Regions from separate parts of the Providencia sp. UF-183 genome, predicted to be linked through region 2. Evidence: predicted binding sites of a transcription regulator. Region 2 holds the regulator's gene; each other region holds the start of a gene.
The links. The regulator CRP, encoded in region 2, controls carbon source genes, mostly activating them, when cyclic AMP is high. The targets are predictions, from matches to a motif close to ATGTGANNNNNNTCACAT.
Positions count from the first base shown of each region.

Region 1 (8,209 bases), on a different contig from region 2:
CAGAACGATTTTGCGGGTTTTTCCATTAGCTATGATAATTATCACTCCACACACAGTGAAGAAAATAAACAATTATCAGAATTGATTTATGGGAAACTGAAAAATAACGGTTTTATTAAAAATCGCACTATTTCTCAGCTTTTCGACCCAGAAAAAGGCATGTTCTTACCAGACCGCTTCGTTAAAGGCACTTGCCCGAAATGTAAAGCAGAAGACCAATACGGTGATAACTGTGAAGTGTGTAGCGCAACCTACAGCCCAACAGAATTAATCAACCCACGTTCGGTTATCTCTGGTGCAACGCCTGTGATGCGTGATTCAGAGCATTTTTTCTTTGATTTACCTGCATTTAGCGACATGCTACAAGCATGGACTCGCTCAGGCGCACTGCAAGAGCAAGTGGCGAATAAAATGCAAGAATGGTTCGAGTCTGGCCTGCAACAGTGGGATATTACCCGTGATGCACCGTATTTCGGCTTTGAAATCCCAGATGCACCGGGCAAATATTTCTACGTCTGGTTGGATGCACCAATTGGTTACATGGGTTCATTTAAAAACCTGTGTGACAAACGTGGTGATCTGAATTTCGATGAGTTCTGGAATAAAGATTCGAAAACAGACCTTTACCACTTTATCGGTAAAGATATCGTCTATTTCCACAGCCTGTTCTGGCCTGCGATGTTAGAAGGCAGTCAATTCCGTAAACCAACTAACCTGTTTGTCCATGGTTATGTCACGGTTAACGGAGCGAAAATGTCCAAATCCCGTGGCACATTTATCACAGCGCGCTCATATTTAGACCATTTGGATGCAGACTGCTTACGTTATTACTACGCAGCAAAACTGTCTTCACGTATCGATGATATCGATTTAAACCTTGAAGACTTCGTCCAGCGCGTCAATAGCGATATCGTGAATAAAGTGGTTAACTTAGCTTCGCGTAACGCAGGCTTTATTGCTAAACGCTTCGATGGCAAGTTATCTGCAAACTTAGCAGAGCCTGAGCTATATCAACAGTTTGTTGACGCGGCAAAAGTCATCGGTGAAGATTTTAGCAATCGTGAATACAATAAAGCGATCCGCGAAATCATGGCATTAGCTGATATCGCGAACCGTTATGTGGATGAAAAGGCCCCTTGGGTGGTTGCTAAACAAGAAGGTAAAGACCAAGAATTGCAAGATATCTGCTCAATGGGTATCAACCTGTTCCGCATTCTGATGACTTACCTGAAACCCGTTTTACCGGGTCTGACCAAACGTGCAGAAGCGTTCTTGAATACTGAACTGTCTTGGGATGCGATTAGCACACCATTACTTAACCACAATGTTGCACCTTTCAAAGCCCTGTTTAACCGTATTGAAATGACAAAAGTGGATTCGATGGTTGAAGCATCAAAAGAAAGTATCAAGCCAATCCAGCAAGTGACTGGTCCACTGGCGGATGACCCAATCCAAGATACAATCACCTTTGATGATTTTGCAAAAATCGATCTGCGAATTGCACTAATCAAACACGCGGATTTTGTTGAAGGGTCAGATAAACTACTGAAATTACAGTTAGATATCGGTGGTGAAACACGCCAAGTGTTCTCAGGCATCCGTTCTGCCTATCCAGATCCAAAAGCGTTGGAAGGCCGTTTAACGGTGATGGTCGCTAACCTTGCACCACGTAAAATGCGCTTTGGCATTTCCGAAGGTATGGTCATGGCAGCAGGCCCTGGTGGGAAAGATATCTATTTGCTTAGCCCTGATAGCGGCGCACAGCCGGGTATGCAAGTTAAGTAACACTAACTTGTTATAGCGGTTCTTTAAGCCAGTGAAAGTGGAGAGCAAAAACTCTCCACTTTTTTATTGCCTTTTTTATTGTGATCAGTAGCACAATTATCAAGTTAATTGTATGATGAATAGATATCAAGCTACAGGACAAATCTCATGTCATTTAAACAGGTGCTGATAACGGGATGGCAGTATTTGCGCGCTTTCGCAATACTTTACCTCTGCCTGATTGTCGGAAACCTTATCTCTACCCTACTTCCTTTTGCCATTCCCGGCAGTATTGTTGGTATGCTCATTCTGTTTGCACTACTGGCACTGCAAATTATCCCTGCTCACTGGGCACAACCCGGATGCAGTATTTTACTGAAAAATATGACCATTCTGTTTGTGCCTATCGGTGTGGGGATCATGAATTACTATGACTTACTGAGTCAGCAACTGATCCCGATTGTGGTTTCTTGCATGATCAGCACCTTAATAGTCATGATAGTAGTCGCTATCAGTTCCAACTATATTCACAAAGAACGCCCTGTCATCGGCGCTAAACCTGATGAAGTTCCCCTTCCCCCTGAAGAGCCAATTTCTTCGGTGATTAATAATGATAAAACTAAGGGGAACGAATAATGTTAACGCACATTTGGTGGTCATTACCGCTGACAATTGTGGTGTTTTATCTTGCTCGCAAACTGTCAGTAAAATTTAAGCTACCAATATTAAACCCATTATTAATCACCATTGCGGTGCTTATTGCCATATTGGTTATCACCAATACCTCTTATGAACATTATTTTGCGGGCAGTAAAATCCTGAATGATTTACTGCAACCTGCCGTTGTGGCACTGGCTTTCCCTCTTTACGAGCAAATGCACCAAATTCGTGCCCAATGGAAATCCCTATTTAGCATCTGCTTTGCGGGTAGCATCGTCGCGATGTTCAGTGGTGCAGCAATTGCATTTTGGCTTGGAGCAACGCCGGATATCGCTGCCTCTGTATTGCCGAAATCAGTCACAACCCCCATCGCGATGGCAGTTGCTGATTCAATTGGAGGGATCCCCGCAATTAGCGCTGCTTGCGTGCTGTTTGTGGGTATTTTAGGCGCAATGTTCGGGCACAGTTTATTTGATGCCCTACGTGTTCGCACCCATGCGTCTCGCGGGCTTGCGATGGGAACGGCTTCCCACGCATTAGGTACCGCACGTTGCGCTGAAGTCAATTACATTGAGGGGGCTTATAGTTCACTCGCATTGATGACCTGTGGGGTGATCACCTCGTTAAGTGCGCCATTTATATTTCCTGTCATTTTGCATCTTTTTAGCTAATCTTATTAGTTACACGCCCAGTTAAATATGATGAGTAAGGGAAAACGATATTCTCTTACTTATCATTGAACACTAAAAACATGAGATATATCTCTCAATTAAAGAATTTGTTTCATATGTTTCATTTAAATTAGTGATTTAAGTCACATTTCATTATGTGCTTTATTGAATAGAATGAAAGCAATTAAATAGGGAGGGTAACTCATGCATTCAAGATTTAAGGCCGCTTGGGCCGAGCTTCCAGAGAAGCTACAGTCTGTACTTAGACCTATCATTGATAAATCCGATTTCGCCGGAATGCTAACGGCTGAGCAAGTACAACACATTAAAGCGCAAAGCGGTGTTAGCGACTCAGAATTAGCATTCTCACTACTCCCTTTTGCAGCGGCCTATGCCGTCACTCCTATCTCCCATTTTCACGTTGGTGCAATCGCTTGCGGCGCTAGCGGTAATTTATATTTCGGCGCCAATATGGAGTTTAGTCATGTTTCGATGGGGCAAGTGATCCACGCGGAGCAATGTGCGATCACCCATTCGTGGATGAAAGGCGAAAAGCAAATTACGTCGATCACCGTGAATTACACCCCATGTGGCCATTGCCGACAATTTATGAATGAATTGCGCGAAGGTGGTAAAATTATGGTGCATTTACCGGGCCGTGAGCCTGCGGTACTTCATCACTATTTACCTGATTCATTTGGCCCAGCCGATTTAAACATTACGACACTATTGCTTGATTCTGTCCAGCATGGTTATAACAACCAAAGCCGCGACAGGCTGTTAAGTGCCGCTATTGAGGCTGCTAATCAATCCCATGCACCTTATAGTGAATCCCATTCAGGTATTGCAGTGCAGCTTAAAGATGGTTCACTGTTTACAGGGCGCTACGCTGAAAATGCCGCATTCAACCCAAGCTTACCACCACTGCAAGCCGCGTTAATTATGATTAACCTTGCCGGTAAAGATATCCATGCCATTGAGCAAGCTAAGTTGGTTGAAAAACAAGATGCGATAGTGAAACAATGGTGTACCACTGAAAATACCTTAAGTGCGCTAGGTTGCCGACAAGTGGAATTGGTTTATTTGGATTAGTTTTATATTTAGTTAAACATAACGGTTATTGCTAATAAGATGAATAGAAAGCAATAACCGTTTATTGTTGCAAGCGATCATAGTACACATTTATCTTTTATTATTATCAATTTTAAATTTCAGTTAAAACTGAAAGATGCACCAGAAGAATAACCACTATAACTAAACTCCGGTACACTTGGCATTGTAGGCATTGAGTATCTATCGTCAAATGAGCTCATTGAATTATTCATTGATGACATACTATCTCTTAAATTATCAATCATACGATCATAATATTCCACATCAGGTTTATAATTAATCGATGGTGAATCAAATAAACCCGTTTCAGGCAACATATAATCAGGTTTTTCAAGATAGTAATCTGAAAGAGGGTTTTTATGTTCAAATTCAGTTTGCCCTCGCCAATCAGTTTATACAGAAAATCGGTTATTATCGCCAGATGGAAAATCCCAGAATGAAAATCTGTTAGTTCCCCTATCGATTAAAGGGTTACCTGTTTCATATGTTAACCCTTTAATGTAATCCATATCTACATACACTTTAGGTGAGTCAAAAAAATCATAAGTATTTTTTAAAGTAATAATTCCACTGTCATAAATGTTGTCTATATCCGCAATCCGTCGAAGCCAACGATGTATTTGAGGCTGCTTACTAGCAGGTGCATCATACATACTATCAACCATCGTATTTAAGATACCTAGACTTAATTCAGCTTCTTTTTCTGTATTCCCTACCGCTTCTAATGCTTTTTGCCAATATACTTCTCGCGTTTCTTCATCAGGGAGTACATCAAAAACAAGTTGTAAGGTCCACGCTTCTACCGGCAGTCCATGTTTGTTAAAAACATTTTCATGAAATACCATTGCTTCCTCATGGTTTATATCTCCGTTTATTTCTATTTCGCCATCTTTAAATCGACTTTTGAGTGTTTCTATATAACCATAAGCCATGTCCATCCTTATTCTATTAAGACTATTACTATTAATTTCCAGTTCATTTTCTTCCATTACTTCTTCTAAGTAATTTAATGCAAAAGCACCTGAAAATGAGTCCCCTTTTACCACACTATTTGCCAATACTGCATAGCAATCCCCTTTGGCCTCTAAATATGTATACATTATCTCTGGGTTATTGGTCACATTCAATATTCTAGAAGCCATAGATATATCATGTCTATTTAATTTCATATTCCCTTGCCTGTGAGTTTCTCTTTCCATATATTACTCCTATTTTTTTATGTGTTGGTTGATAAAATTTATTGTCGTATTTTTCATTTCACCCCAAATAATTAACTCTTCTATACTTAACTTAACCTCTACTTTTACTTTATATTCAGGAACTAGAAAAACCCCATTACATCTACTGTACTTTTGCTTAGGAATAACCCAAATACATCTGAAAAAGTCTGTTATCTCATCATTATCTATTTTCCAATAATAGCCAAACTTATCATTTTCCGAATCACTATATTTAGTTAGTTTTTTTAATTTAACTTCACTAAAATATAATCCTAGCTTTTCATCATATACAACATCTCCTTTTATTTTCTCCTCCCCCCAGTCAAGGTATATATAACGTTTATGCTCTAGATACCCCTTTACCTTGTCATTTAATGGTTCAATAGAGACTCTTATCGTTTTTTTCTTTGTTGTATATTCATCATAATCAACAGGTTTCATTTCTGGCCAACTCATCCTCAATGGTAATACCCTAAAATTAGCTTCACATCCCTTCTTATTTTTAATAAACCTCGGATCAAAATAGCTATACCCTTCATATTCTGCAAAGTTATACACATAGTCACTCGGTACCTCAACTATTGTATTATTAAACTTTCCACACATAAATCCGGGTCGGTTGTTTGCATTAACAACACATGAAAATAGTAAAAATGGAAATATTAAAAAAATATTAAATCGCATATTCTATTTAAACCTTAATATTACTTTAAAAATTATTGAATAATCTCCAGATGAGAATAAATGAATAAATCTTCAACAGCTTCCATGTTTTTTACCATTTCAATAACTAAGGGGATTTCCTCATTCCATTCATCCACCAGTCAATACCGCTAATATTTTTATTAGTTACTTAGATCGTCATAATTAAAATACCATTTATATTATTAATCATGCAATTTATCCTTAACATAATTAATTATAAATAACTTAGTCTGATTCATTATATCACTCCACTGGTTATAATTATTAAAGCCAAATCTAACCTCTACTAATATACTTATCTCTTGTATTGAAAAAATCATATTACAGCTTAAATATTTATTTTCTAACGGTGACCATAAGCATTCTAAGATAGCCTCAACCTCACGTTCATTTTCCGACCAGAAAAAGACCTTCTTCTTTTGGCTATTTTTATTATCAAAGCTTTTATTTTCATTATAGGTTTCATAATATTCTATATATTTAAGGTCTGCATCATCGTCATATAAAATCTGGCTTCGCCTTCCTAAATATGATGCATTTAGATAATTATTCATTTTCTGTGTCAAAGAATATTCATTTTCTCTTATAGGCTTCAATATTATTTTTATAATTTTTTCATCACTTTCTGTTTTATACTTTTCCTTAACATCAACACTTCTCATATGAGGCCAATATGTCATCAAGGTTAACTCCCTATAATTTTCATTACACCCTTTTTTATTCTCTATAAATTTAGGATCAAAAAAGCTGTAACCTTGATATTCCACTGGCATATATACGTATTCATTGGGCACTTCAACAACATTACCGTTAAACTTCCCACACACAAATCCGGGCCGATTGTTTGCATTAATAGCACACGAAAATAATAACAATGGAAATATTAAAAAAATATTCAATCGCATATTTTTCTTATACCTCAAGATTGATTAATTCATATATATGGTCAATACTTTGCCATGGATAATATTTTACCCATCCGTTTATGCCATTTATTAATTATGATTTTTTCTTTGTCGTTTGCTTTTTTTCCTTTTTCTAACATCACTTTCATTAAGCTGTATATCACCGATAATTCTTGCCCTCTATCGCCTGACGCTTCCATGATTTTTTGCCAGTAGAATTCTTTTTGTTTTTCGTCTAATACAGAAAATACGACGCCTAATACCCAAGCCTCTTCTGGGATTTTATTACGTAACATGACTAAATAATGTAACTCATCGGCTTCTTTGTAAGTCATATCGCGAGCGACTTTTTCCCCAGTACTTTGCTTTATTAGCTTACTATTTAATACGGTGAGAGTTTCTAATGCATGGTCATAATGTAGTTTATCTATTAAGTCTTTATTGGTAGGCTTATCTTTTTCTTTCATTACCAAATAAAAGTAATCTGCCACAATGCGGCCAAAGAGGGGTGAACCATATTTATTCTCATAAAGATATTGGTCGACTGTTCTGATTGTTTCTGCTGAATTATAATTAGCCTTTGAATAATTAAAAATACTCAAGAAGAAAACGACTATCAATAACATCGATTTTTTATATTTCAAAATTAAACCAAACACGGTAATTCTCCTTATTAAAGATAATTTAAGACATAACAGCTTTGACAATTTATGAAAAATAAAAACATGCAGCAATATATGATATTTTAAAATATAATTTTGTTGCTATTTAGTTAAAAAAAACATTTTCTAGGCTAAAGATAAAAATAAATTAACAACTCCCAAAAAAACAAAATCAAACTAGATTTTCACCTTTAAATTTAAAAAAGTTGATTAAAACCATTATTTTACTAACCGTGATCTACCTACCGTAATTGCAACGTAAAAGTATGCTTTAGTTTCCTTCCTTAACTAAATTCTTTATTATGTCTATAAAATTTTTAACGATTTTGCATCATTATTTACTGTACATATTTCCTGTTTAGCTTAGGATCTACCCTGACTTTGTTGATTAATCGTCCGAAGAGTGATATTTCATGGAACATGAATACGAAACAAAACGCCCTCTCTATATTCCCTATGCTGGTCCAATTTTACTGGAATTCCCTTTATTGAATAAAGGCAGTGCGTTC
Region 1 covers NZ_JBSICD010000008.1:85,793-94,001, reverse strand. Annotated here, with positions in the region: gene metG (methionine--tRNA ligase) at 1-1,785, shown strand, start outside; gene AC4IFT_RS09680 (CidA/LrgA family protein) at 1,933-2,400, shown strand; gene AC4IFT_RS09675 (CidB/LrgB family autolysis modulator) at 2,400-3,095, shown strand; gene cdd (cytidine deaminase) at 3,300-4,187, shown strand; gene AC4IFT_RS09665 (hypothetical protein) at 4,601-5,407, opposite strand; gene AC4IFT_RS09660 (hypothetical protein) at 5,417-6,112, opposite strand; gene AC4IFT_RS09655 (hypothetical protein) at 6,316-7,038, opposite strand; gene AC4IFT_RS09650 (hypothetical protein) at 7,080-7,697, opposite strand; gene AC4IFT_RS09645 (NAD-dependent malic enzyme) at 8,114-8,209, shown strand, end outside.
Region 1: a site for CRP is predicted at 3,176-3,193, ahead of cdd (cytidine deaminase). Genes of this name have one in related genera too.

Region 2 (8,209 bases):
TAACGACCTTGATGCGGTTAAAGCAGTGATAGATGAGAATACCTGTGCGGTTGTTTTAGAGCCTGTACAAGGTGAGGGCGGTGTCACTGCGGCTACGTCAGAATTTCTGCAAGGTGTTCGTAAACTGTGTGATGAAAATAACGCCTTATTAATTTTCGATGAAGTGCAAAGTGGAATGGGGCGTACAGGTAAACTATTTTCATATATGCACTATGATGTGACACCCGATATTTTAACTACGGCAAAAGCATTGGGCGGTGGTTTTCCAATTAGTGCAATGATCACCACAGAAGAAATCGCGAAAACCATGGAAGTCGGTTCTCATGGGACGACTTATGGTGGTAACCCATTAGCTTGCGCGGTAGGTAATGCGGCATTTGATATTATTAATACTGAAGAAGTGTTAAAAGGTGTCGAAAAACGTCGCGAGCTATTCGTTGCTCATTTAAATAAGCTGAACGATAAATATGGCATTTTCTCCGAGATCAGAGGAATGGGGTTATTAATCGGCGCGGAGTTAGATGGCAAACTATTAAACCGTTCGAAAGATGTTTTGCAAGCCAGTGCTGTAGAAGGCTTAATGATGTTAAATGCAGGCACTAATGTACTGCGTTTTACGCCTTCACTGATTATTTCTGAAGAAGAAATCAACAGCGGTATGGCGAAATTAGAGACGGCGATCGGGAAGTTGCTGAAATAAGTGAAAGATAAGTTGCAGAATGATTTCTGCAACTTATTAAAAAATTGTTTTTTATAACGGCTATTGAGCTGGTAATGGCATTTTTTTCATCTTAGCTTGGTCCTCTAACCGTGCTTGTAATTGCTCTTCTGAGCTATTACTGGGTATTCCAGCAGCTAGGCATTGAACTTTATGTTCATGTGAATATTTATTTACTTTTTTATTCTTGGCTAAAGGGTATTTATTTTTTAGTTTCTCTTTTTTTTGAGCTGTTTTTTTCTCATTAACCTTAGTGTCTGGTGTAAGGTTATTAGCCTCATTATCGGAACTGTAACCAGAAGATAATGAAGTGAGACTAATAGAGGTCATCATTTTCTCTTTATTAGCAAGTATTTCCCTTAGTGCTTTAATTTCATGATCTTTTATATCATTTTTAAGCTTTAATTCATGGAACATACTTGTTGAATTAATTTTGTTTTTAACTAACTCATCTATTAGATTATATAATGAATTATTTTCAAATATTAAATTATCAATATTTTCATTGTTTTTTGTGTTTTCTACTTCCGATTTTTTTTCAAATACATCATCAAAATCAAAGTTGTGAGATTCATCATGGTATATAGGCGTATTGTCTTCATCGTAAGTAACTAAAAATTCGCTCATTATTGGTTTTTTTATAGCTAAAATGTTTTTTTCTAGAGCACTTTTATCCAATGTAATATTGTGAATTTTATTTTTTATGTCTTTTAGTTCACCAGTTAGTAAATTTTTTACTGTCGTTTGCATGTTAATTAAACTTTCCAATTTTTCATTCTTTTCTTCCATGTTAATCTCTTTTGATACTTCTTCTTCTAATGAAGAAAGGTATTTACTTTCTTTTTTTAAGTGTGAAATTCCTCTTATTTTTGACTCATATCTTATGGATGATTTCAGATCATCAATTTCGTTTTTTAGCTCTTCTTGTTTATTTGTTAATTTTTCATTTCTGTCTAATAAATCTTGGTAATGTTTAAGGTAGCCTATTGTTTCATTTTGCTTTTCGATGATTTCATCTGTAGCGGGATTTTCACTAAAAAAACTATTCTTATCTAACAAGTTATTAATGGATTTTTCTATTTTATTTGTTAAATCTTTGATGAATTGTGGGATCTTAAAAGATTTTTCTATTAGCTTATTTTCGAGGGTGGATATTGTTTTTTTGTTTGAGTTTAATGTATGGAATAAATTTAATTCTTTTTCCTGTGATTCATTTTCTGTTAGGTTTATGTGAAACTTTGATTCCACATCTTTTTTGTTAAAACGAAAAGATGAGAATGGGTTATTTACTTTTATATTTTTAATTTTTTGTATAATAGTGGGTGTTTCTCTTGTAGCTCCAGTTGATGAAATTTCTTTGTATAGTGAGCTAGTTGTGGTATTGTTCTGGGGATTAGTTTTCATAGTCATATCCTATATTAATACTAAAAAGTAATTTATTAATTAAATATTCATGCTTAATATTGAAATTATTAACCTATTCAATATGTTGGTTTTATCTTATGACATTGTTATGTTGATAAGATGTAATTAATCATTGACTTAATGATGGTTTTAAATGAAAAAAGAAAACACTTTATTGAATGATTTATTTTTTTAATTCGTTCAATAAATTATCATTAATGTGAATTTGTTTTTGTATTTCAAAGATATTATCTTTAAGTGAATTCATTTCCATAATTAGTCTTTTTTCTTTTTTAATGCTATTGCTTATTTTTATTAAGTCAGAGTTTTTAATTGAAGTGACATTCCTATTTAAGTGAGGTTTTCGTTCTTTATGGTCTAATGGCGTAGATTTGTTAGATAGTTTGTAATGTTGCTTGATATATTGTGTTCTTAATGCTGATGTTTTTGTTTGTAATATATTCCCCTTAAAATCAAAAGTGCTTTTAGGTAGAGGGGTTGATTTAGAATGCTCTTGAATATTGTCAGCAACTCTATAGTGTACATATGTAATTTTTTTTTGAGAAAAAGGCGTTGTTTTTTGTTTAACTTGCTCTAATGGGGAATTAACATTAATAATTTCTTTTGTGTTTCTTTGAATTATTAAGGGGATTTTAGTACCGTTTTTATTTTCTAGTTGCCTAGGTGGATGATAGTTTTTTATGATTTCATCCTTTATTTCTGGAGTGTTGATATTAACCCCTGGAATTTTAACGTACCGATATAAAAAATTGGCATATCCATGCATTTCTTCATCAGCGCGATTGAAATTTTCAAAAATTGTCTGATTTTCTTTTATTAGCGAATTGGCATCTTGCTCATTATAAAAAGTAGATGCATAAAACTTATATAATCGACCTTTCAGTTGATCAACTTTATACTTAAATTCGTCAGAGTGTAATAATTTAGTATCCTTTATACTTTCTGAATCACTTTCATAAGCTGAGTCAATGCTTTCTAGGCTACAAGCATGTGATGGTTTAGATTGCCGCTGAGTGGATAATGGTTCTTTTCTCGATGAAGCAGTAACAGTAAAGATTTTCTTTATAAAATCATCGGAATTACTAATGTTTTTAAAAATATCGGAATGACCTGACAAATTGCTAAGTGTAATTTTCATAAATATAACCCTACTTAATATTATAATTATTATTTTATAGAGAGCTAAATAGAGAAAATATAAAGAAACGATACTCATTAAAAAATGATATATAAAATAATCGTATTTTGGGAAAATAGCGTTATATCGATGATACAACGCTATTTGAAAGTGTGCGCCCCACCAAGGGAGTGAGGCGAAAGGTTAATTATCGTGTACCGTAAACAACAATGGTTTTACCATGCGCAGAGATTAAGTTTTGATCTTCCAGCATTTTCAAAATACGGCCGACAGTTTCACGGGAACAACCAACGATTTGGCCAATTTCCTGACGGGTGATTTTGATTTGCATCCCGTCTGGATGCGTCATGGCATCAGGTTGTTTGGCTAGATTCAGTAACGTTTGTGCAATACGGCCAGTTACGTCTAAGAAGGCGAGGTTGCCCACTTTTTCTGACGTGGTTTGCAGGCGGCTTGCCATTTGCGCAGAGAGGCGCATTAAGATATCAGGGTTAACCTGAATCAATTGACGGAATTTTTTGTAAGAAATTTCAGCAACTTCGCAGGCGATTTTTGCTCTAACCCACGCAGTACGTTCTTGCCCTTCTTCAAATAATCCAAGCTCACCAATGAAATCCCCCTGATTCAGGTAGGAGAGGATCATTTCTTTGCCTTCTTCATCTTTGATTAAAACAGCCACTGAACCTTTAACGATGTAGTAAAGGGTTTCTGCTTTCTCACCCTGATGGATCAGTGTGCTCTTGGATGGATACTTATGAATATGGCAGTGTGACAAAAACCATTCAAGAGTAGGGTCTGTTTGTGGCTTGCCGAGAACCATTAGCGTTATCCTCTGTATGTTATTGCAGCCATCCGGAAAGCGTACCAGAAAGGCTGGCTTTAAAGTCACTAGCTTAGCATATTAATTTGTCTTATATACCCTAAATAACAGGAAGAGCAACATTGCATCAACCGCTTTTCATGGTTAGGGTAAACAAACTGATATCAACACTATAATATAATCAAATACAACGTTGAGTTTTGATCTTAATCCTATCAACTAAGTATTGTTTGTAGCATATCCAATACAGAAAGTCTTCCCTGTATCGCTTCAGCAGAATAAAGCTGATATAACATTCATTATATCTATGGAACAATGTAGCCTTTAAATCGATTTCATTTCAAGGGGAATAAAATGGAAGCAAGAGTTAAATGGGTAGAAGGACTCTCTTTTTTAGGTGAGTCAGCGTCAGGCCACCAAGTGATGATGGACGGTAACGCAGGCGATAAAGCACCAAGCCCAATGGAGATGGTATTAATGGCTGCGGGTGGCTGTAGCGCAATTGACGTGGTATCCATCTTACAAAAAGGCCGTAATGATATTACCGACTGTGAAGTGAAATTAACCTCTCAGCGCCGTGAAGAGGCGCCACGTTATTTCGTTAAAATCCATCTGCATTTTATTGTAACAGGGAATGAATTAACGGATAAAGCCGTTGAACGTGCCGTTCAACTTTCGGCTGAAAAATATTGTTCGGTCGCGTTGATGTTGGAAAAAACTGTCGAAGTGACCCATAGCTTTGAAATAAAAAATTAAAAATAAATTTAATTATTATTAATATATTTGAATTTAAAGATGCTTATCTTAATTATTGGTAAGCATCTTGTTTAATAATTAAAAAACAATTTAGCTATGTTTCTGGCTAATGAGTTTTTCGACTATTGGCGTCATAATTAATTCCATCGCGAGACCTAATTTCCCGCCAGGCACGACAATAGTATTCATCGCAGAGATAAAAGAGCCTGATATCATTGATAGCAGGTAGGGAAAATCGATCTGCTCAAGCCCACGAAAACGAATAACAATAAAACTTTCATCCTGTGAAGGAATGGCTTTCGCTGAAAACGGGTTTGAGGTATCCACAGTCGGTACGCGTTGGAAGTTAATGTGGGTACGAGAAAATTGCGGCGTGATGTAGTTAATGTAATCCCCCATCGAACGTACCACTGAATCCATTACCGCTTCTCGGGAGTGCCCGCGCTCAGTGGTGTCACGGATAAGCTTTTGTATCCACTCTAAGTTCACGATAGGCACAACACCGACAAGTAAATCAACATGTTGCGCAACATTGTGCTCAGGTGTCACTATCCCACCGTGTAAGCCTTCATAAAACAGCACATCCGTTTTTTCTGGCAACGATTCCCAAGGGGTGAATGTACCCGGTTGTAAACCATAAGGCACGGCTTCGTCGTAGGTGTGTAGGTATTTTCGTGATTTTCCACAGCCCGTTTTGGCGTAATCCACCAGTGTTTGCTCAAGTAGCGCAAAGTCATTGGCTTCTGGGCCAAAATAACTAATATGGCGGCCTTGTTCTCTGGCTTTACGGATTGCCATATCCATTTCAGGACGCGTATAGCGATGAAAGCTGTCACCTTCTAGCGTAGCAGATTGGATATTTAATTGATGGAATATTTTACGGAATGCTTGGCTAGTTGAGGTCGTGCCAGCACCGCTTGAACCAGTGATGGCAATAATCGGGTGTTTTTTGGACATAGCGGACTCCCTGTGTTGCGCTTATGGCCACTATTTCAGAAACAGCGAACGAAGCGGGTTAGCGGGCTTTAGGCATGAAATTAACGGATTCATGCAATTCTGACCAGACTAGCACAATTTCGCCAGAAACTAACTGCCGTTTCACATCGTTCACTTTATCTTGCAGACTTTTTTCTTGGGCGCCGTAGTCGGTGCCCTCGCGTAACACATAGCTTTCAATCAGATTATCCAGTGTTTCAGGCGCAAGCTCTCGCCAAGGAATAATCATTCTTTTTCCTTATTTAAATAAGGAGTTAGCCATTGTGGAATCCGGGTTTCTAGCCACATTTGAGGCTTTCTTAATGTCCCACTCACAAAGCCCACGTGGCCACCGTGTTCAGTCATTTGATATTCCACGTTTTTAGGTAAATGGGATAAATCAGGAACGACTTCAGGTGCCATAAAAGGATCATCTTTGGCATGAATGATTAACGTTGGTTTCGTAATATAGGCAAGCTTAGGGAGGGCGCTACATTTCTGATAATAATCCGTTGCATCATCAAAGCCATGAATACGAGCGGTGATAACATCATCAAATTCACGAATACGTTTCAGTTGTTTTAGCTGTAACAAATTTAATGGCAAGGAACCGGGGTAGCGAACCAGTTTACGAGTCGCATTACGCTTTAAGCCATTGAGTAGATAGCGTTGATAAAATTGGGAAATCCCTTTTTCCATACGCAATGAACAGGCTTCCAACATTAATGGGGCGGAGACCACAACGCCTGCATCTACATCGGCATTTTGACCGCTTTCAGCGAGATAACACGCTAACATATTGCCACCAAGGGAATAACCGACAGCGGCTGTTGGTGCATCACCAAAAGTTTGTTTTAGCCAGCGTAAGAAATAACGAGCATCATTGGTTTCACCTGAGTGATAGATACGCTGTTGGCGATTGGGCTCGCCGCTGCAACCCCGAAAATGCATAATCACACCTAACCAGCCTTGGTTTTGTGCACTTTCTAGCATACCGTGAGCATAGGGGCTTTTGAAATTGCCTTCTAAGCCATGAAAAATGACCAAACGCGGCTTATGTGCAGCGAGCTCAGGTTTTTCGCTCCAAGCAAGATCGATAAAATCGCCATCAGGCAATTCAAGTCTCTGCCAAAGAGGTTTAATTTTCGGTGTCCTGCGAAAAATTCTTGGCAATAACGTTTGGAGGTGTGGATTCTTAGCCCAACTTATCGGACGAAAGTTTTCTGACATAGCCTTATTTTATTTAATGGGGACTCTTGTGAGTCACATAACATACTGTTATTTTTTTGTGATGCAAGTAAACAAATTTGAGTTTGAGGATTAAAGTATAAATGACACTGGGGCTGATTTTTTCACTTTTTACATTTCTATTCATTGCAGCAGTCACACCCGGCCCTAACAATATGTTGCTGACTTCAAGTGCAGCAAACTATGGTTTTCGCCGTACTATCACATTATGCCTAGGGATCATGCTAGGTATGCAGTCCATACTTTACCTCTCTGCATTTGGGATTGCTGCGCTTTTACTGCTATATCCTGCTATTCATATCGTTTTAAAGATTGCAGGGAGTATTTACCTTTTATGGCTTGCGTGGAAAACCGCAACAGCAAATTATGCACCACTTAAGGAAAATAGCGAAGTGGCAAAAAGCGTGACTTGGTATCAGGGCGGTTTATTGCAGTTTTTAAACCCAAAAGCATGGATGATGGGTTTAGGGGCTGTTGGCGGGTTTAGCCTGCCCGGCGAGTTATTTACTCAATCTATAATTGTGATGAGTGTTGCTTTTGTGATTGTGAATTTGGTGGCAGGCCTTATTTGGATGGGGTTTGGTTCGCTAATTAGCTTGTTTCTTCGTAGCCGCCGTGCATGGTTTATCTTCAACTGGACGATGGGATTGCTGACGGCACTGTGCGTACCATTGATTTGGTTCGAATAATAGATTTATTAACTAAAACAATCTTGTTTTTCAGTTGATTGTTAGGTGGTTATGTAATTGAACAGGGAAGTTATATGGTAACTGTTTCTATTCAGTATTATAAATTTGATAAATTGAATCCAAGTAACGAATATCTTCTTGGTAGTGAGTATACTAAGAATATTGATGAAATTCTTGTTCCTTTAAATGAAAAACATTCTCCTTTTTTATTACGAAAGCATTTACTGGTCAAGTTTGTAAGAGATGGAAAGTTGAATTTGTTCTCGGAATATCAAAAAATGTTTGGGGGATCTGGCTGACCGAAAAGAATGTTCAGCAAGACATTTATTTGTCACAAACAATGCAAAAAAGAAAGATTCGCCATGCGGGTGGAATAGTCAAAAAAGGCACAATTGTTATTGTTGAATATGGTCATATTTATCTTACGCTGAATTTTCATG
Region 2 covers NZ_JBSICD010000017.1:84,165-92,373, forward strand. Annotated here, with positions in the region: gene AC4IFT_RS15765 (aspartate aminotransferase family protein) at 1-700, shown strand, start outside; gene AC4IFT_RS15770 (hypothetical protein) at 761-2,122, opposite strand; gene AC4IFT_RS15775 (hypothetical protein) at 2,307-3,281, opposite strand; gene crp (cAMP-activated global transcriptional regulator CRP) at 3,469-4,101, opposite strand; gene AC4IFT_RS15785 (OsmC family protein) at 4,456-4,857, shown strand; gene AC4IFT_RS15790 (phosphoribulokinase) at 4,948-5,814, opposite strand; gene AC4IFT_RS15795 (YheU family protein) at 5,873-6,082, opposite strand; gene AC4IFT_RS15800 (hydrolase) at 6,079-7,062, opposite strand; gene AC4IFT_RS15805 (LysE family translocator) at 7,164-7,769, shown strand; gene AC4IFT_RS15810 (hypothetical protein) at 7,844-8,068, shown strand.

Region 3 (8,209 bases), on a different contig from region 2:
CTTCAATATAACCACGCGCTAATTTACCATCAAAACTAGCAACTTTGTCTTGTAATAGAGAAAGTTGGTCTGCGATTGCAGGAGGGAAGAGATCTCGACGCGTCGATAACATTTGCCCAAATTTGATCCAGACAGGACCTAATTCTTGCAATGCAAGGCGCAGCCTTTCACCTAAACTTTTGTCTTTATGTTTATTTCTGATCCAAAAAAAACCTAAGCGGCCAATTCGAAGCGGTAGCGTAAGTTTAATTTTGGGGATTAACTCATCTAATCCGTAAGAGAGAAAAACCCGAACAATGAAGTAAAGTCGTTTTAATTCACCGGGTGTCATTCTTCTCCTCCAGCTGGCTTAGGCGTTGTTCCAGCATACTCATCGCGCTATCAATTTGCTCAACTTCATCACTAAAGTGGGCAAGTTCGAGTTGGCTCGGTGCCATTTTCCACTCTTCAATCAGTGCGTCTTTTACATAAGTCTTTTGGCGCTTGACCAAATGAGATGCAAGGCAAACACCTTTATTCAGCAGCTTACTTAGCCCTTCAGCGGCAACATCACCAATATAAGGGGATAGATAATGAGCAGGGTTCCAAATCGCCAAATCTAACAAAGAGGACCAATGTTGGACAATCTGCATATCCCCTTCAATCACGATATCACCACGATTGATGAGTTGAGATAGCTGCTGCTTATCTTTAAGCTTCACTAACGTAAACAATGACGTTTTAATGGTGCAATCTGCCGCTTCAGTCCATTCACTCAGTACATCAACATGATTTTCAGCAAAAATCAGAGTCAGTGTTTTATTGAGCTCTTTTAGTTCAATGGACATCACTTTGCCTGCCAAACGCATTCTTGCAGGCTGCAACACTTTTTCTTTAAACAGCATATGATTAAGAGAGGTTTCCATCATTGCTGTTATTAAAGAATACAAAACAGTATGTTGAGTTTCGCTATGTGCTGATGGTGCTTCCATCTTAGAATTTAAATCCTTTATGCAATGCAACAATACCACCAGTCATATTGGTATAAGATACCTGTTCAAACCCTGCATTTTCCATCATCCCTTTCAAGGTTTCTTGATTAGGGTGCATGCGGATTGACTCAGCTAAATAGCGGTAGCTATCTGGGTCGTTGACGATAGCTTGACCAATACGCGGTAAAATATGGAAAGAATAAGCATCATAGGCTTTATTCAGTGGTTCAATGACAGGTTTTGAAAATTCTAATACCAACAAACGGCCACCTGGCTTTAACACACGGAACATTGAACGCAATGCTTTATCTTTATCCGTCACGTTACGCAGGCCAAAAGAAATGGTAATGCAATCAAAATAGTTGTCTGGGAATGGGAGTTCTTCCGCATTGGCCTGAACATAATTAACGTTACCGACAATGCCTAGGTCACGTAATTTTTCGCGTCCCATTTTTAGCATAGAATCGTTAATATCTGCCAGAACGACTTCCCCTTTTTCACCGACTAAACGTGAAAATTTCGCGGTTAAGTCACCGGTTCCACCAGCAAGGTCCAATACACGCTGATTACGGCGTACACCACTTGCTTCAATCGTGAAACGTTTCCAGATACGATGAATACCGAATGACATCAGGTCATTCATTAAGTCATATTTTGATGCTACAGAGTGAAATACATTCGCTACTAAGCCAGCTTTATCCTCTTTGCCGACAGTGCGGAAACCAAAATCGATGGTTTCTTTAGTTGGTTCAGTCATTTCTCTTATGCCTGCTTATAATTCAAACTTTGTAGGAAGTGTAACAGCCTTTGAGGTAAAACCCTATCAGAAGTCTACGATTCCGCACAATTAGGCGAATCCGACCGCTCAACAAGTTGAGGCTCAATAGGTTGTTTTATCTCTACCCCTAGCTCCTTAAAACTTTCCGCTTGGCTAATTAAATTGCCTCGCCCTTGAGCAAGACGTTTCATCGCCGAATGGTAAGTATTATTCGCTTTATCAAGGCTGGAGCCTAAAACTTGCATATCATCCACAAATAAACGCAGCTTGTCGTACATTTTTGCTGCTTTATCCGCAATTTCTTGGGCATTTTGCCCTTGCCGCTCATAGCGCCATATATTATTAATTGTTCGAACCGCCACTAGCAAGGTGGATGGGCAAACTAACATGATATTTTGCCTTATCCCCTCATCAAGTAACTCAGGTGCTTCTTTCAACGCTAGCAAATAGGCTGGTTCAATAGGAATAAACATTAAAACGTAATCTAACGAACGGATTCCCGGTAACTGATGATAATCCTTTCGGCTCAGCATTCGCATATGATTACGAATGGAAGCGACATGGTTTTTTAATGCTTGTTGTTGCTCATGTGGATCTTCACTATTGAAATAGTGCTCGTAAGACACCAAAGACATTTTCGCATCAACTACCACATCTTTGCCTTCTGGAAGATGGATAATGACATCAGGTTGATAGCGGCTATTATACCCCGTATTGATGCTAACTTGGGTTTCAAATTCACTGCCTTCGCGCAAACCAGAAACTTCTAAGATACGGGTTAGGATAGTTTCCCCCCAATTACCCTGTATTTTGTTATCCCCTTTTAGCGCACGCGTTAGGTTAACGGCCTCTTTGGTCATCTGATTGTTGAGTTGCTGCAACTGCCTAATTTCATAAGCTAGTGTATGCCTTTCTTTTGCTTCTTCACCAAAGCTTTGTTGAACTTGTTGGCGAAAGCCGTCTAATTGTTCACGAAATGGCGATAACATGGCTAATAAGCTTTTTTGCTGCTGTTCTGAGGCTCGACGTTCATTTTGCTCAAAAATACGATTCGCTAAGTTTTCAAACTGAGTCGTTAAGCGCTGCTCGCTGTTCTGTAAAATGCGCTGTTTTTCTTCATTAGCGAGTTGATTTTGCTCTAATCGAGTGATGACTTCACGTAATTCAGCCTCTTGCTCTCGATTAATATCACGTTGTGTACGAAGCTCTTGATCAAGCCTGTCATACTCCTCTTTCCACTGAGCAAGATGCACATTTTTTTCATCGCTGGCTGCAAGTTGACGGTAAGCCTGTTGCAGTTCTTGATCTTTATGCGTAATTTTTTGGGCAATAGAAAACCACGTCACTAAACCACCGACCAAAATGCCACTCAACGCACCAATAACAGCATATAAAAGAGAGGTATCCACGATTAAATCCTTACTTTACAAAATCTAGTGTAAGGTAATGGGATACTGTATAAGTGTCCAGAGGTAATTTCGTTTACAGCCGTTTATTTGCGAGCCGCTTCGCAAGCTTAGCCTATCCAGCTCGCAAACCATTTAAGGCCTAGCGCACCCGGCGCAAGGATGCCAAATGCCCAGATCATCGCAGAAGCAATGTTGGCAAGCTGGAAATGCCGTTGTGGCATCGCACAAATCCCTGCGACCAAAGGCACAACAGCTCTTAATGGCCCAAAAAAACGTCCAAAGAAAATTCCCCAAATACCCCAACGATCAAAAAACCGTTGCCCTTTATCAATCATCTGCGGGTTACGGGAAATTGGCCACATCTTGCGAACATTTTCTTTGTAATGGAAACCAAACCAATAAGAAAGCCAGTCACCAAAGAAGGCGCCTAATGCAGCGGCTAGCCAAATAGGCCAGAAGACGATATTACTCTCGCCAATTAAAGCCCCAAGCGCGAGCAAAATCACCGTTGCAGGTAAAAGGAGTGATAGAAAAGCGAGAGATTCACCAAATGCAAGAAAGAAAATAATTGGTAGCGCCCATACTTCATGTTCGCGAGTAAAGTCCGTCACAACGGTCACTATTTCATTGAGCGTCACAGCACATTCCTTTCATCAATGGTTTGATGTATTACAGTAGCGAAAAACTGATAAATCAAGATTAAACAAAACAATAAATTCAGCTTGGCTATGTGACAAAATCCTTAGTTACACAGCCTCAGCAAAATTAGTGCATATTATTCGAGGAAGTGTTGCTGTAATTCTTCACGCTGTTTTAAGCCTAGGCCAAAATCAGCTTCCAACCACTTATCCACATTACCATATTGTTTTTCAATACTTTTTAGAGCTGTTTGTAAGAACTCTTCACGAACTGAATACACATACTCAAACTTTTTCACCACACTTTCACTCATGGTTTTTGCGTGTTCTTCAAGTAGGTGCTTACGATAAGGCGCTAATGTTTCGTTAGTGAGTAAATAGTCTTCCATTACTGTGTCTAGGTCAGCACCTAACGCAAATAAAACCAGCGCCGAACCGACACCAGTACGGTCTTTCCCGACTGCACAGTGCTGAACAATCCCGCCTTTTTCTGGTTGTTGTAGCATACTCACCAGCTGATGGTATGCAGGGTTGTTCAGTGGTAATAATTCATACAAACGGAACATAAAGGCTTGTGGGTCAAACTGTTCTAATATCTCTGGCGTGAGTTTATCTAAGTTTGCGGTAACTTCTTTTGCTAATGGATTTGCTGGAGCATGGACATAATGCGCCCCTTGCCACACCACATCCGGCTTAGCAATAATTTCAACTTCATCGCGATAATCAATGATTTGAAAAAGATTTTGTGATTGTAAAACAGTTTCATCATCTTGCGTTAAGCGGTCTAATGCCCCAGAGCGAAACAGCACACCTGGCTTGATTTTATTGCCATTTGATAGCTTTTTCCCGCCTAAATCACGAAAGTTAATGCCACCTTTGAGTGGAAGGACGGAGGGGTGAAGATAAGGTGTTGTTGACATAATCATTCCTTTTGCCCACAGCACACGTTCAAGTTGCGAATAAAAAAGATGCAACCCAAACGATTAAAGGGCACATAATATTGATAATTGTTTTTATGACAATAACAGATCTAACGCATAAGAGGATCAGGATATTTTCTGGAAATTCATTACAAATTGTTAAAAATTTGACGGGGTTATATCTAGAGTGAATAACTTAGAAGCGAGACTAAGCCCGCCTATTGTCTTTCCACAACCGAGTGAATTTTTAAATAGGCGAGCCAGTAAATCATTGACTACGATAAGCGACGTGCTGCTTCAACAACAATACTTAGCACATTACCTTCTGTTTTCTTCAGTAATGTTTCATTTGGAATTTCTTGTTGTGTACGGTTAACAATAACTCCTGCAACCATGCCTGCACGTAGACCTTTACTGCTTGAGCACATGGTCAGTAACGTTGCTGATTCCATTTCATAGTTCATGACGCCCATATCTTGCCACTCTTTCATTGAGCCTCTGAAATGGCGCATAACACGGCCAGTATAGGTATCATAGCGCTCTTGACCTGGGTAGAAGGTATCTGAAGATGCTGTCACACCCACATGAACCGTTGCACCCGCATCTTTTGCCGCAGCAAATAATGCATTAGTACAGTCAAAATCAGCCACAGCTGGGTATTCAAGTGGTGCAAAGTGCTGGCTCGCACCATCTAAACGTACTGCACCTGTAGTGACTAATACATCACCCACATTAATATCTTCTTGGATTGCACCTGTTGTACCAATACGTAGGAAAGTACGGATCCCTAATTGTGCTAACTCTTCAACTGCAATAGAGGTAGATGGACCACCAATACCCGTTGAGCAAATAATGACGGCTTTACCGTCGAGCTCACCACGCCAAGAGGTATATTCACGCAATGACGCAAGATGCACAGGGTTATCCATCAGACGTGCAATTTTTTCAACACGGTTAGGATCCCCAGGAACAATCGCTACGGTTGCACCCTGTAAGTCACTTTTCTTTAAACCTAAGTGGAAAACGTCAGACATATCAAACTCCTTTACACAATGGCATCATTGAATTAATTAGCTGCTATTAATATAGCGATAAGCACAGGTCAATTTAGTGATGAGTATCTCTTTTAATGAAAACATCATCATTTTATTTTCAATAAAACGTGATTTTGATCACACTAAATACACCTTACAGCCAAACTCGGGCTAAGATGCAATCAGTATAGATGAATGTAGGCGATTATCGAAAATGTATTAAAGAGAACTTAATCTGCCCTCTTACTGATAAGTTACCTGATAATTTTGGACTAATAGCTTCCATTCAAAACATTTAAATTATGTTTTTATACATTTAGTTATCGACAATGCCTCATTTTCATTGACCTGAAAAATAAATTGATCAAAATAGCGACCTACAATTTTTCGAATAATGCTCCATACTATGAATGAGAGCATCAATTGGTATGTTACCTAGGAGTCAAAAATGGGGCTATTAGATCAAATGTTAGGCATGGTTGCAGGCGATAAAATGCAACAGTTTCAATCCGTTATTAAGTGGATTGAAAACCAAGGTGGTCTGTCTGGTGTCGTTGATAAATTTAACGAGCAAGGCTTAGGTGGCATTATTACTTCGTGGATTAGCGAAGGGGCAAATTTACCGATTGATGGAAGCCAATTAATGCAAATTTTTGGTAACGTTAATATTCAAGAGCTCGCGCAATCAGTGGGTTTAGATACACAATCAACGTCAGATTTAGTTGCTAAATATCTCCCTCAACTGGTTGATAGTGCAACACCAAATGGTGAACTTCCAGAGAGCCTTGACCTTGCTTCTATTGGCATGAATCTGTTGAAGTCAAAATTATTTGGTTAATTCAATAGCCAAATACACAGTAAAAGGTAGGTAACTCTACCTTTTATTTCATTGTGATCTGGTTACAATTCTTGAATAAGTTCGGAAAATGCATTTAATGCTAACTCATTTCTCTTGAAATAGGTGTATTTACCTATTCTTGTCGGTATTAAAAAGCCTGCCTGTCCTAATATTTTGAGGTGTGATGACGCCGTCGGCTTCGAAATCAATAATTTTTCAGCAATGTACAACCCGCACACACCTTCATTTTGATCCCATTGCTCATCAGAAAAATACAATGAAGGTTCCTTCAGTAACGCAAGGATTTGAAGACGTTTATCATTAGCGAGTGCCGTTGATTTGATCAGCACGGATTCTAAATGTGGTGTATTTTCGACCTGTTTCATCATGGAACCTATTCATCTCTCTAAATAAGCAGTTGATTGCTCATCACTTCAATACCAATTAATAAAAATCAATAATTTTCTAAAATATGAATTAGTTACTTTAATTCAAACCTTTTCCATTCGCCAGAGGCTTGACTCGTTAATACAATTAGCTAATAATCTAATTGTTATCGATAACACGTTCAAGTGCCCTTTTTATCACTCAAAAAAACAGAGGTTAATTCAAGGTGCATCTTGGTATTATCAATTTGATTATTCAGTCTATTATGAAAATATATTTACTTGCAGCAATCAGTTTTTTGGTCGGAACCGCAGAATATATAATTGCGGGAATTTTAGACCAAATTTCTGTGGATTTACATTTATCCGTTTCAATGGTCGGGCAAATGATCACCATTTTTTCTATTGCTTTTGCCGTTGGTACACCTGCGATTATTGCAATTACAGGTAAATGGGATAGAAAGCAGCTACTTATCATCGCATTAATTATCTTTGCATTAGCCAATGTTGTTACTTTATGGATGGAAAGCTTTTTGGCAATCAACATTGCACGCGCTATTTCAGGCGTCAGTGCAGGTGTCATTGAAGTCATCGCATTAGTTATTGCCGCCAAGTTAGCTGCACCAGAGAAAAAAGGCAGTGCGATAGCTATGATTATCATTGGCTTTAGCATGGCATTAGTGGTTGGTGTTCCACTCGGTCGCTTAATTTCTAGCGTTGTTAATTGGCGCTTTATTTTCCTTGGCATTGGTGTCTTAGCTATTTTGTTTTTGCTAGCAATTCTGTATGCCATCCCCGCAGTTCATGGTGACAAACCCGTTCCACTTACCCAGCAGTTTGCGGTTTTAAAAAACAAAAACATTGCGATTTTATTTGCAATCACTTTCTTGTGGATTAGCGCATTTTCCATTATTTACTCTTACATTTCACCCTACTTGCTGATGGTTTCCCATGTTAATGCTGATGAGATTAGCCAAATATTGCTGGTATGCGGCTTAGCCAGTTTAATTGGCTCCAAGATGGGGGGATGGGCAACCGATAAATTTAGTTATAGTACTGCGATTATTGGTGGATTTTTACTTCATGCGGGTGCATTGATTTTCTTAGCTTTACTTGGCTTTAGTATTAGTACGATTTACCTACTCCTGTTTGTCTGGTCAATGGCGGCGTGGTCTTCTGGACCTGCATTACAATATAAATTAATCAGTTTAGCCCCTGAATCAACAAATATTATT
Region 3 covers NZ_JBSICD010000025.1:45,940-54,148, reverse strand. Annotated here, with positions in the region: gene ubiB (ubiquinone biosynthesis regulatory protein kinase UbiB) at 1-331, opposite strand, end outside; gene AC4IFT_RS19140 (ubiquinone biosynthesis accessory factor UbiJ) at 318-971, opposite strand; gene ubiE (bifunctional demethylmenaquinone methyltransferase/2-methoxy-6-polyprenyl-1,4-benzoquinol methylase UbiE) at 973-1,728, opposite strand; gene rmuC (DNA recombination protein RmuC) at 1,803-3,158, opposite strand; gene AC4IFT_RS19125 (DedA family protein) at 3,266-3,796, opposite strand; gene AC4IFT_RS19120 (tyrosine-protein phosphatase) at 3,934-4,716, opposite strand; gene udp (uridine phosphorylase) at 4,992-5,750, opposite strand; gene AC4IFT_RS19110 (YidB family protein) at 6,199-6,588, shown strand; gene AC4IFT_RS19105 (ArsR/SmtB family transcription factor) at 6,651-6,974, opposite strand; gene AC4IFT_RS19100 (MFS transporter) at 7,241-8,209, shown strand, end outside.
Region 3: a site for CRP is predicted at 5,877-5,894, ahead of udp (uridine phosphorylase). Genes of this name have one in related genera too.

Region 4 (8,209 bases), on a different contig from region 2:
TAAACGATAAAATATTTTTAAAATGAATAAGGTGGTTTCCCACCTTATTCATAAACGTAATTTTTGCTCTTAAAGCATTGGTTTACCATACTCCATCGGCGACAAATCAAAATACTTAGCGACTGTCTGACCAATATCTGCGAATGTTTCGCGGTGGCCTAATGAACCTGGTTTAACTTTTGGCCCATATACGAGAACAGGGATGTGTTCACGTGTATGGTCTGTACCCGGCCAAGTTGGGTCACAGCCATGGTCAGCGGTTAAAATCAGAATGTCATCTTCTTTAACCAGTTTCATTAATTCAGGTAAACGGCGGTCAAATAACTCAAGTGCGGCGGCATAACCTGCAACATCGCGACGGTGACCATATGAAGAGTCAAAATCAACAAAGTTAGTGAACACGATAGTGTTATCACCAGCCAGCTTCATTTCTTCAATTGTTGCATCGAATAAAGCATCTAAACCCGTTGCTTTAATTTTCTTCGTGATACCAACGTGCGCATAAATATCTGCAATTTTACCGACAGAAACAACTTCACCTTGTTTCTCTTCCACTAATTTTTTCAGTACCGTTGGTGCTGGTGGCTCAACCGCTAAGTCGTGGCGATTACCAGTACGCGAGAAGTTGCCTGCTTTGTCACCCACAAATGGACGCGCAATAACACGGCCGATGTTATAACCACCTTTGGTTAACTCTTCACGGGCGATTTCGCACAGCTCATACAGTTTGTCTAAACCATAGGTTTCTTCGTGGCACGCAATTTGGAACACGGAGTCAGCGGAGGTATAGAAAATCGGTTTCCCAGTTTTCATATGCTCTTCACCCAGTTGGTCGAGAATGACTGTACCTGATGAGTGGCAGTTACCTAAGTAGCCCGGCAGATTCGCTTTTTCAACTAAGGTATCCAGCAATTCTTGTGGGAAGCTATTTTCTTCATTGGAGAAATAACCCCAATCGAATAACACAGGCACACCTGCGATTTCCCAGTGACCTGATGGGGTATCTTTACCGGAAGAAATCTCGCTCGCATAACCATATGCACCGATAATTTCTGCATTAGGATCAAGACCCGCAGGGAATGAACCGCTTGATTCTTCTCCTGCTTTACCTAAACCTAATTTTGTTAAATTAGGTAAATGCAGAGGCCCTTTACGACCAATGTCCGCTTCGCCGCGTGCGCAAGCATCTGCAATGTGACCCAACGTATTTGAGCCTTCATCACCAAATTTATGTGCATCGTGTGCAGCGCCGATCCCAAAGGAATCCAAAACCATAATAAATGTGCGTTTCATATTTTTCTCCTGCGGTATTTATTAGAACGATATACCACTAAAATCTATGTGTATTACTCGCTGATTTGGCGATAAACCATCGGCGTTTGCTCAGGGGAATTTTCACCAATAACCATGGCTGCGCGCACTTCTTTTGCCGCTTCTTCCCATGCTTTTTCACTGTTCGCATGGATAATTGCCAATGGTGTTTGTGTATCCACTTTCGCGCCTAACGCTGCGATATCACTCAAACCAACACTGTAGTCAATTGGGTCTGTGGCTTTGCGACGACCGCCACCTAATGTCACAACGGACATGCCCAATGCACGCGTATCCATTTGCGTGATAATACCGTCTTTCGGTGCATAAACAGCTTTGCTCAGCACGGCGGTTGGCAGGTATTTGTCATAATTTTCAACAAAGTCTGCTGGGCCTTTTTGTGCAGCAACCATACGACCAAACACTTCGGCTGCTTTACCGTTATCCAGTACCGCTTGCAGTTTTTGACGTGCTTCTTCACGGGTAGCCGCGAGTGAGCCTGAAACCAACATTTCCACACAAAGTGCCATCGTCACTTCATACAGACGTGGGTTACGGTATTCGCCAGTTAAGAATTGCACTGCTTCGCGTACTTCAACCGCATTACCCGCACTGGATGCCAGCACTTCGTTCATGTCGGTTAACAATGCCGTCGTTTTACAACCTGCGCCGTTTGCCACTTTAACGATTGACTCTGCCAGCTCTTCTGATTTCTCATAGGTTGGCATAAATGCGCCAGAGCCGACTTTCACATCCATGACCAAGGCATCAAGGCCTTCAGCCAGTTTTTTACCTAAGATAGATGCCGTGATCAGCGGAATCGAGTCAACTGTTGCAGTAATATCACGGGTTGCGTAAAAACGTTTATCTGCAGGTGCTAATGAATTGGTTTGCCCAATAATCGCCACACCCACATCTTTAATAATGTCGCGGAAACGAACATCATCAGGGAAAATGTCGAAATTAGGAATAGCTTCCAGCTTATCCAGCGTACCACCTGTATGACCCAGACCACGGCCTGAAATCATTGGAACATAACCGCCGCACGCCGCCACCATTGGGCCAAGCATCAAGGAAGTCACATCACCGACACCACCTGTAGAGTGTTTATCCACTAATGGGCCATTGAGGTTGAGCGATTTCCAATTCAGAACCGTTCCTGAATCACGCATTGCCAGCGTCAACGCGACACGCTCAGGCATCGTCATATCGTTAAAATAGATGGTCATTGCTAATGCAGCAATTTGACCTTCCGAAACAGAGTTATCACGAACACCATTGATAAAGAAGCGAATTTCCTCTTCGCTTAATGGTTTGCCATCGCGTTTTTTACGAATAATTTCTTGTGCCAGAAACACGATATACTCCTTTAAAGTCGAATTTATCGGCTAACAATAATGCGAAAATTAATAACTGCTGCTTGATTTTTTAACGTCGTAACCCAGCGTGTTTAATAAATTTGCTAATAAGCTTGATGCACCAAAACGGAAGTGGCGGCTATCAGCCCAATTGTCACCTAAAATTCGGCCTGCTAATGCTAAGTAATCAGCAGCTTCTTCAGCAGTACGTACACCACCGGCAGGTTTGAAACCAACGGTTTTTGCAACACCCATATCACTGATGACTTGCATCATGATTTCTGCGCTTTCTAATGTTGCATTAACAGGAACTTTACCTGTTGAGGTTTTGATAAAATCAGCACCCGCTTTAATTGAAATTTCAGACGCTTTACGAATCAACGCTGCATCTTTTAATTCGCCGGTTTCAATGATCACTTTCAGTAATACATTGGCAGCAGCACACGCGTCTTTACACGCTTTCACTAAATCAAAACCGATTTGTTCATTACCTGCGAGCAGCGCACGGTATGGGAATACCACGTCAACTTCATCCGCACCATAAGCGATAGCCGCTTTGGTTTCTGCTAATGCGATGTCAATATCATCATTACCGTGTGGGAAGTTGGTTACGGTCGCGATGCGAACGTCAGGCGTGCCTTGCTCACGCAGTGTTTTGCGCGCAATTGGAATGAAACGAGGGTAGATACAAATTGCCGCTGTGTTACCCGCAGGGCTTTTGGCTTGATGGCATAATGCGATCACTTTTGCATCAGTGTCGTCATCATTTAATGTGGTTAAATCCATCAGGGTCAGCGCGCGTTGTGCGGCTGCTTTTAAATCAGTCATATAACTCTCCAACGTTATTAATTCTTCAGAACGACACGTTCTTTGTTGGCGAGCGGGCTTGGTTCCTTAAAGATGCCAGCCGGATGCGTCCGAGCTGAGCAGCTGAGTTCCTTCTCACCGCACGATGCCCTAGAGTCACTTGACTCTGAGAACTAGCAGTTCCATTAGCAGCTTACTAGTGTCTATTTGACCATGGAACAGCGTCATTTTATGTGCTACAAATCACATTAATCGACTGAATGTTACATTATTAAATATAATTATGTGAATCAGATCTCATTATACCTGATCTGCATGTTAATTTATTCACTCAAATCGCTTTTCTTACCATAGACAATCATTAATTGACTAAGTTAAGAATAGTTGAAATTTTGCCGTTGAATATAAAAGATAGCAAATGAATATAACCGATAAAAATAAAAGCGAAAGAGCAACGCCCTTCCGCTTCTATTGTGAACAGGTTTGATAAACCCGCCTAAAATTCTACATCATGCTTTTATGCTAACGCAGTGGCACCCAAGGTCAAGAAGAAACCAGCAATAGTCGCGCTCATTAAATTAGATAATGTCCCCGCCATGACAGCTTTCATACCAAGGCGTGCAACATCGCCACGACGATTTGGTGCCATGCCGCCTAAGCCACCAAGCAAAATGGCCACGGATGATAAGTTCGCGAAGCCACACAATGCGAATGAAATAATCGCTTTAGTGTGGTCAGACAGCACTTGCTTACCAGCCGCAATCACCTCAGCATCCGCCTTCATGTATTCACCGAAATTCATAAATGCAACGAATTCATTCACAACTAATTTCTGACCAATGAACGAGCCCGCAATAGTCGCCTCACTCCATGGCACGCCAATTAAGTAAGCAATCGGTGCAAACAACCAACCTAATAACAGCTCAAGAGACAACTGAGGGTAATCAAACCAACCACCGATACCGCCTAAAATACCGTTAATTAATGCAATCAATGCAATGAAAGCTAATAACATCGCACCCACGTTTAGAGCTAATTGCATACCCGATGAAGCACCTGCTGCTGCGGCATCAATAATATTTGCAGGGCGCTCATCTTCGGCAACTAAATCAGTTGCGTTTACTCTGTCACGTACATCTTCTGTTTCAGGTACCATCAATTTTGCGAATAACAGACCACCCGGTGCCGCCATAAATGATGCCGCAATCAGGTATTCCATTGGCACACCCATTTGTGCGTAACCCGCTAAGACAGAACCCGCCACTGACGCTAAGCCACCACACATAATCGCGAACAATTCAGAGGTGGTCATGGTTGCGATGTAAGGACGAACAACTAAAGGCGCTTCGGTTTGCCCAACGAAAATGTTCGCAGTCGCAGACAAGGACTCTGTTCTTGAGGTGCCAAGCACTTTCTGTAAGCCGCCGCCTAATACTTTAATCACCAACTGCATGATACCTAAGTAATAAAGTACAGCAATCAACGATGAAAAGAACACAATGATAGGCAGAACACGGAAAGCGAAAATAAAGCCGCCACCACCAAATAATTCAAACATTTTGTCGGACACTAAGCCGCCAAAAATAAAGCTCATGCCATCGTGGCCATAACCGATGATTTTAGAGACGCCATCAGACATCCCTTGCAGTACGCTGCGCCCAGCAGGTACATATAAAACTAATGCGCCAATCGCTAGCTGTAAAATAAAAGCACCACCCACAGTGCGAAGTCTTATCGCTCGGCGATTGCTCGAAAATAGGACAGCTATCGCGATGAGTACCGCCATTCCTATAATACTCATAATGAGTTGCATGGAAGGATCCCTGTTCACTTGATTCTAGGTTGATATATAAGGAAACGTGTAAGTCACCTTGTCTCTTTGTGGGATGATTATACCTAGTCATCATCAATAACCCGCAATATTCATCACAAATACGAGGTGCAAGAAACACTGAAAATTCAAATAATGTGATAAAAATCACAAAATCAAGTCAGTTTTATCTGGAAAGACGCTAAAGGTGTCATATGTCATGGTAAAAGCTGAATGGATTAAATCAGATGGGAAACAGATTTATATAAGCATTACTTATCGTTTAAACTGTTTTTACTTTGTCAGATTAAATAACGACAGGCTATTGTTGTAAAGTTGTTGGGTGATTTCTTCTGGAGATTCGTGGCGAAGCTCACAAAACGAACGAAAAATCCATTCAATACGCTCGGGTCGATTGGGCTCCCCCTGAAAGCCAGAAACAGGCATATCTGGCGCATCGGTTTCAAACACTAATGAGGTAAGTGGCAATTGCGACATCACATGGCGCGTTTTATTCGCCCGCTCATACGTTATCGTCCCTCCCACACCAATATAATAACCTAGTTTAACAAAGGCTTGTGCTTGAGATAGGCTCCCTGCGAAACCATGTACCACTCCGCGAGCAGGCACATCAATACGACGCAGTATCGCGGCTAGTGGGTCATGGGTTTTACGTGAATGCAAGATCACGGGTAAATCGAACTGTTTAGCCAGTTTGAGTTGCGCTATTAACAATTGCTGTTGGCGCTCAAATTGGGGATTGTGCATGTATAAATCGAGGCCAATTTCCCCCACCGCGACACACTTTTTATTTTTTTGCGCAAGATAGTCCACTAATACATCAAAGTGTGCGTCTTGATACTGACTGATATACAGGGGATGAAACCCCATCGCGGCATGCAATTGCGGGTATTGCTGCGCCAATTGCCACACGCGAGCAAAGTTATCTAAACTCACCGTTGGGATAACAATTTGTTCTACGCCACTTTGTTTTGCAAGATGCAGACTTTCAGTGAAATCGTCACTAAAAGGCGGAAAATCAAAATGGCAATGTGTATCAATAAATTGGGGTTTATCCATTACGATTTTCATTCACTGGCAATATGATTGAAGGCGCCTCGGCAAGCTCTGGTACAAGTTCTTCAGGCATTAATGCATTTTGCTCTGAAGGCTCAATGTCAATCTCAAGAGGATTGCGTTCTATCTTACGCGCCAAAGTTTGGCTGAAACTATTTTGGTTCTGACTAAACCCTGCACCAAGAGCAGCAATAAAGTAGCGCCCACAGCGCCGCCCTGTGTGATAGTCTTCATTTAACGAAGAGACTTTACTGCCTAGCGCACTGCTTTTTAGCGGAACAGGTGGATAAATTTCGAAAACCTGCACATCTTTAGGCGGGTTTTCAATAAATTCTTGTGTCTTGCGGTAGCTTTTCAGGTGTACTTTCAGCATCGCTGCCATACGTTGTAACCCGTTATTATCCCCTTCCAACCAGCGTGTCATTCTTTTTACCCATTCAGGGGTGAAATACATCTGGGAAGGTACGGTGCGGATCACGACAATAGTATCAGCCCCGCGTCGGTAGGCTTCTTCAACCGGAATTGCCGCGCTAATGCCGCCATCATGGTATCGCGTACCATCAAACTCAACCCCTTCGCGGTAAAAACCAGGGATTGCACTGGATGCGCGAATAATATCCAACCAAGTATCTGCATCAGGTTGTAAAAATTCAGCAGAAAAATCATCGCTGCGGCTAGCACCCATATAAAATTCACGGCCTGAATCCAACAAATCCAGCCCCGCTTCCATTCGTAAAGGAAATTCTTTTGCCGTGGTTTCTATCAGCCAGTCTAGGTCAATGAGGTGACCACCCCGGATAAAACGCAGTGGATTAAAAAACGCAGAATTGGTGGTATAGCGGGTGATCACACGGCGTGCATAACCTGCTTGCCCACAAATATAAGCAGATAAATTTTGCGCTCCTGCGGAGGTGCCAATCATTAAATCAAACGGATTAAAGTCAGAAATTAGAAACTCGTCCAGTACACCCGCTGTAAAAATCCCTCGCTGCCCGCCACCTTCACAAATCAGTGCGGTTTTCCCCGAGTTGATGTTATCTAAAAATGCGAGCGGCTCAATGGTGCCTAAAGTGACTGAAACGTGTTTTCCCATAATACCCCTGAATAACTTGAACGCTTTAATTGACTCAAAAACAGAATGAGCTTCCCTTTGAAAGCTCATCCTAGCGACATTGTACAATAAACGTTCAACAATTTGGGCTATTGAGACATTTATTTACAGATTAGTTCGCAAGCACCAATCCATTTTGCACTGATTTCACGCCATTAACGCGGGAAGCAACTTGCGTAATTTTATCGATTTGATCCGCAGATTTCACGAAACCAGAAAGGTAGACCACACCGTTAACGGTTTTTACCGATACGCTATTACTAGAAATTCCCTTGGTACCGAGTAGCTTACCTTTTACATCCGCAGTAATTGCTGAATCATCAATGTATTCGCCTGTGTTTTTAGCGCCGCTAGAAATCGCATTACCTGTATCTTTACCTGCCATTTCAACGGTTTTTGCCGCACTGTCCCACGTTTCAGAGGCTTGTTTTTTCAGCGCGCCGTCTGATGATGAGCTGCATGCAGTGAGTGCAAAGCTCAGTCCAATAGCAGTTAAACTACTTAATAGTATTGCCTTTTTCATAAGAACCTTCCTTTCACTGTGGTAGACGAGTCAACGTTACTAGCCTAAGTAAAAAAACGGAAAAAATAAAGAGCCCCAAAGGCAAAGACAGAATATTCTTGATGAAATAGTTTTAAAGACAGGGAAAGGCTCTTAAAAAGAGCATTAAGAAGAGACAACCCGCTACCTCATAATGAAATAGCGGGTTAAAAACAAGATTAGTGTTCGCGCGT
Region 4 covers NZ_JBSICD010000003.1:35,969-44,177, reverse strand. Annotated here, with positions in the region: gene deoB (phosphopentomutase) at 70-1,293, opposite strand; gene deoA (thymidine phosphorylase) at 1,347-2,669, opposite strand; gene deoC (deoxyribose-phosphate aldolase) at 2,718-3,497, opposite strand; gene AC4IFT_RS03155 (NupC/NupG family nucleoside CNT transporter) at 3,994-5,277, opposite strand; gene AC4IFT_RS03150 (TatD family hydrolase) at 5,581-6,366, opposite strand; gene AC4IFT_RS03145 (patatin-like phospholipase family protein) at 6,359-7,456, opposite strand; gene AC4IFT_RS03140 (BON domain-containing protein) at 7,587-7,997, opposite strand; gene prfC (peptide chain release factor 3) at 8,195-8,209, opposite strand, start outside.
Region 4: a site for CRP is predicted at 3,760-3,777, ahead of deoC (deoxyribose-phosphate aldolase). Genes of this name have one in related genera too.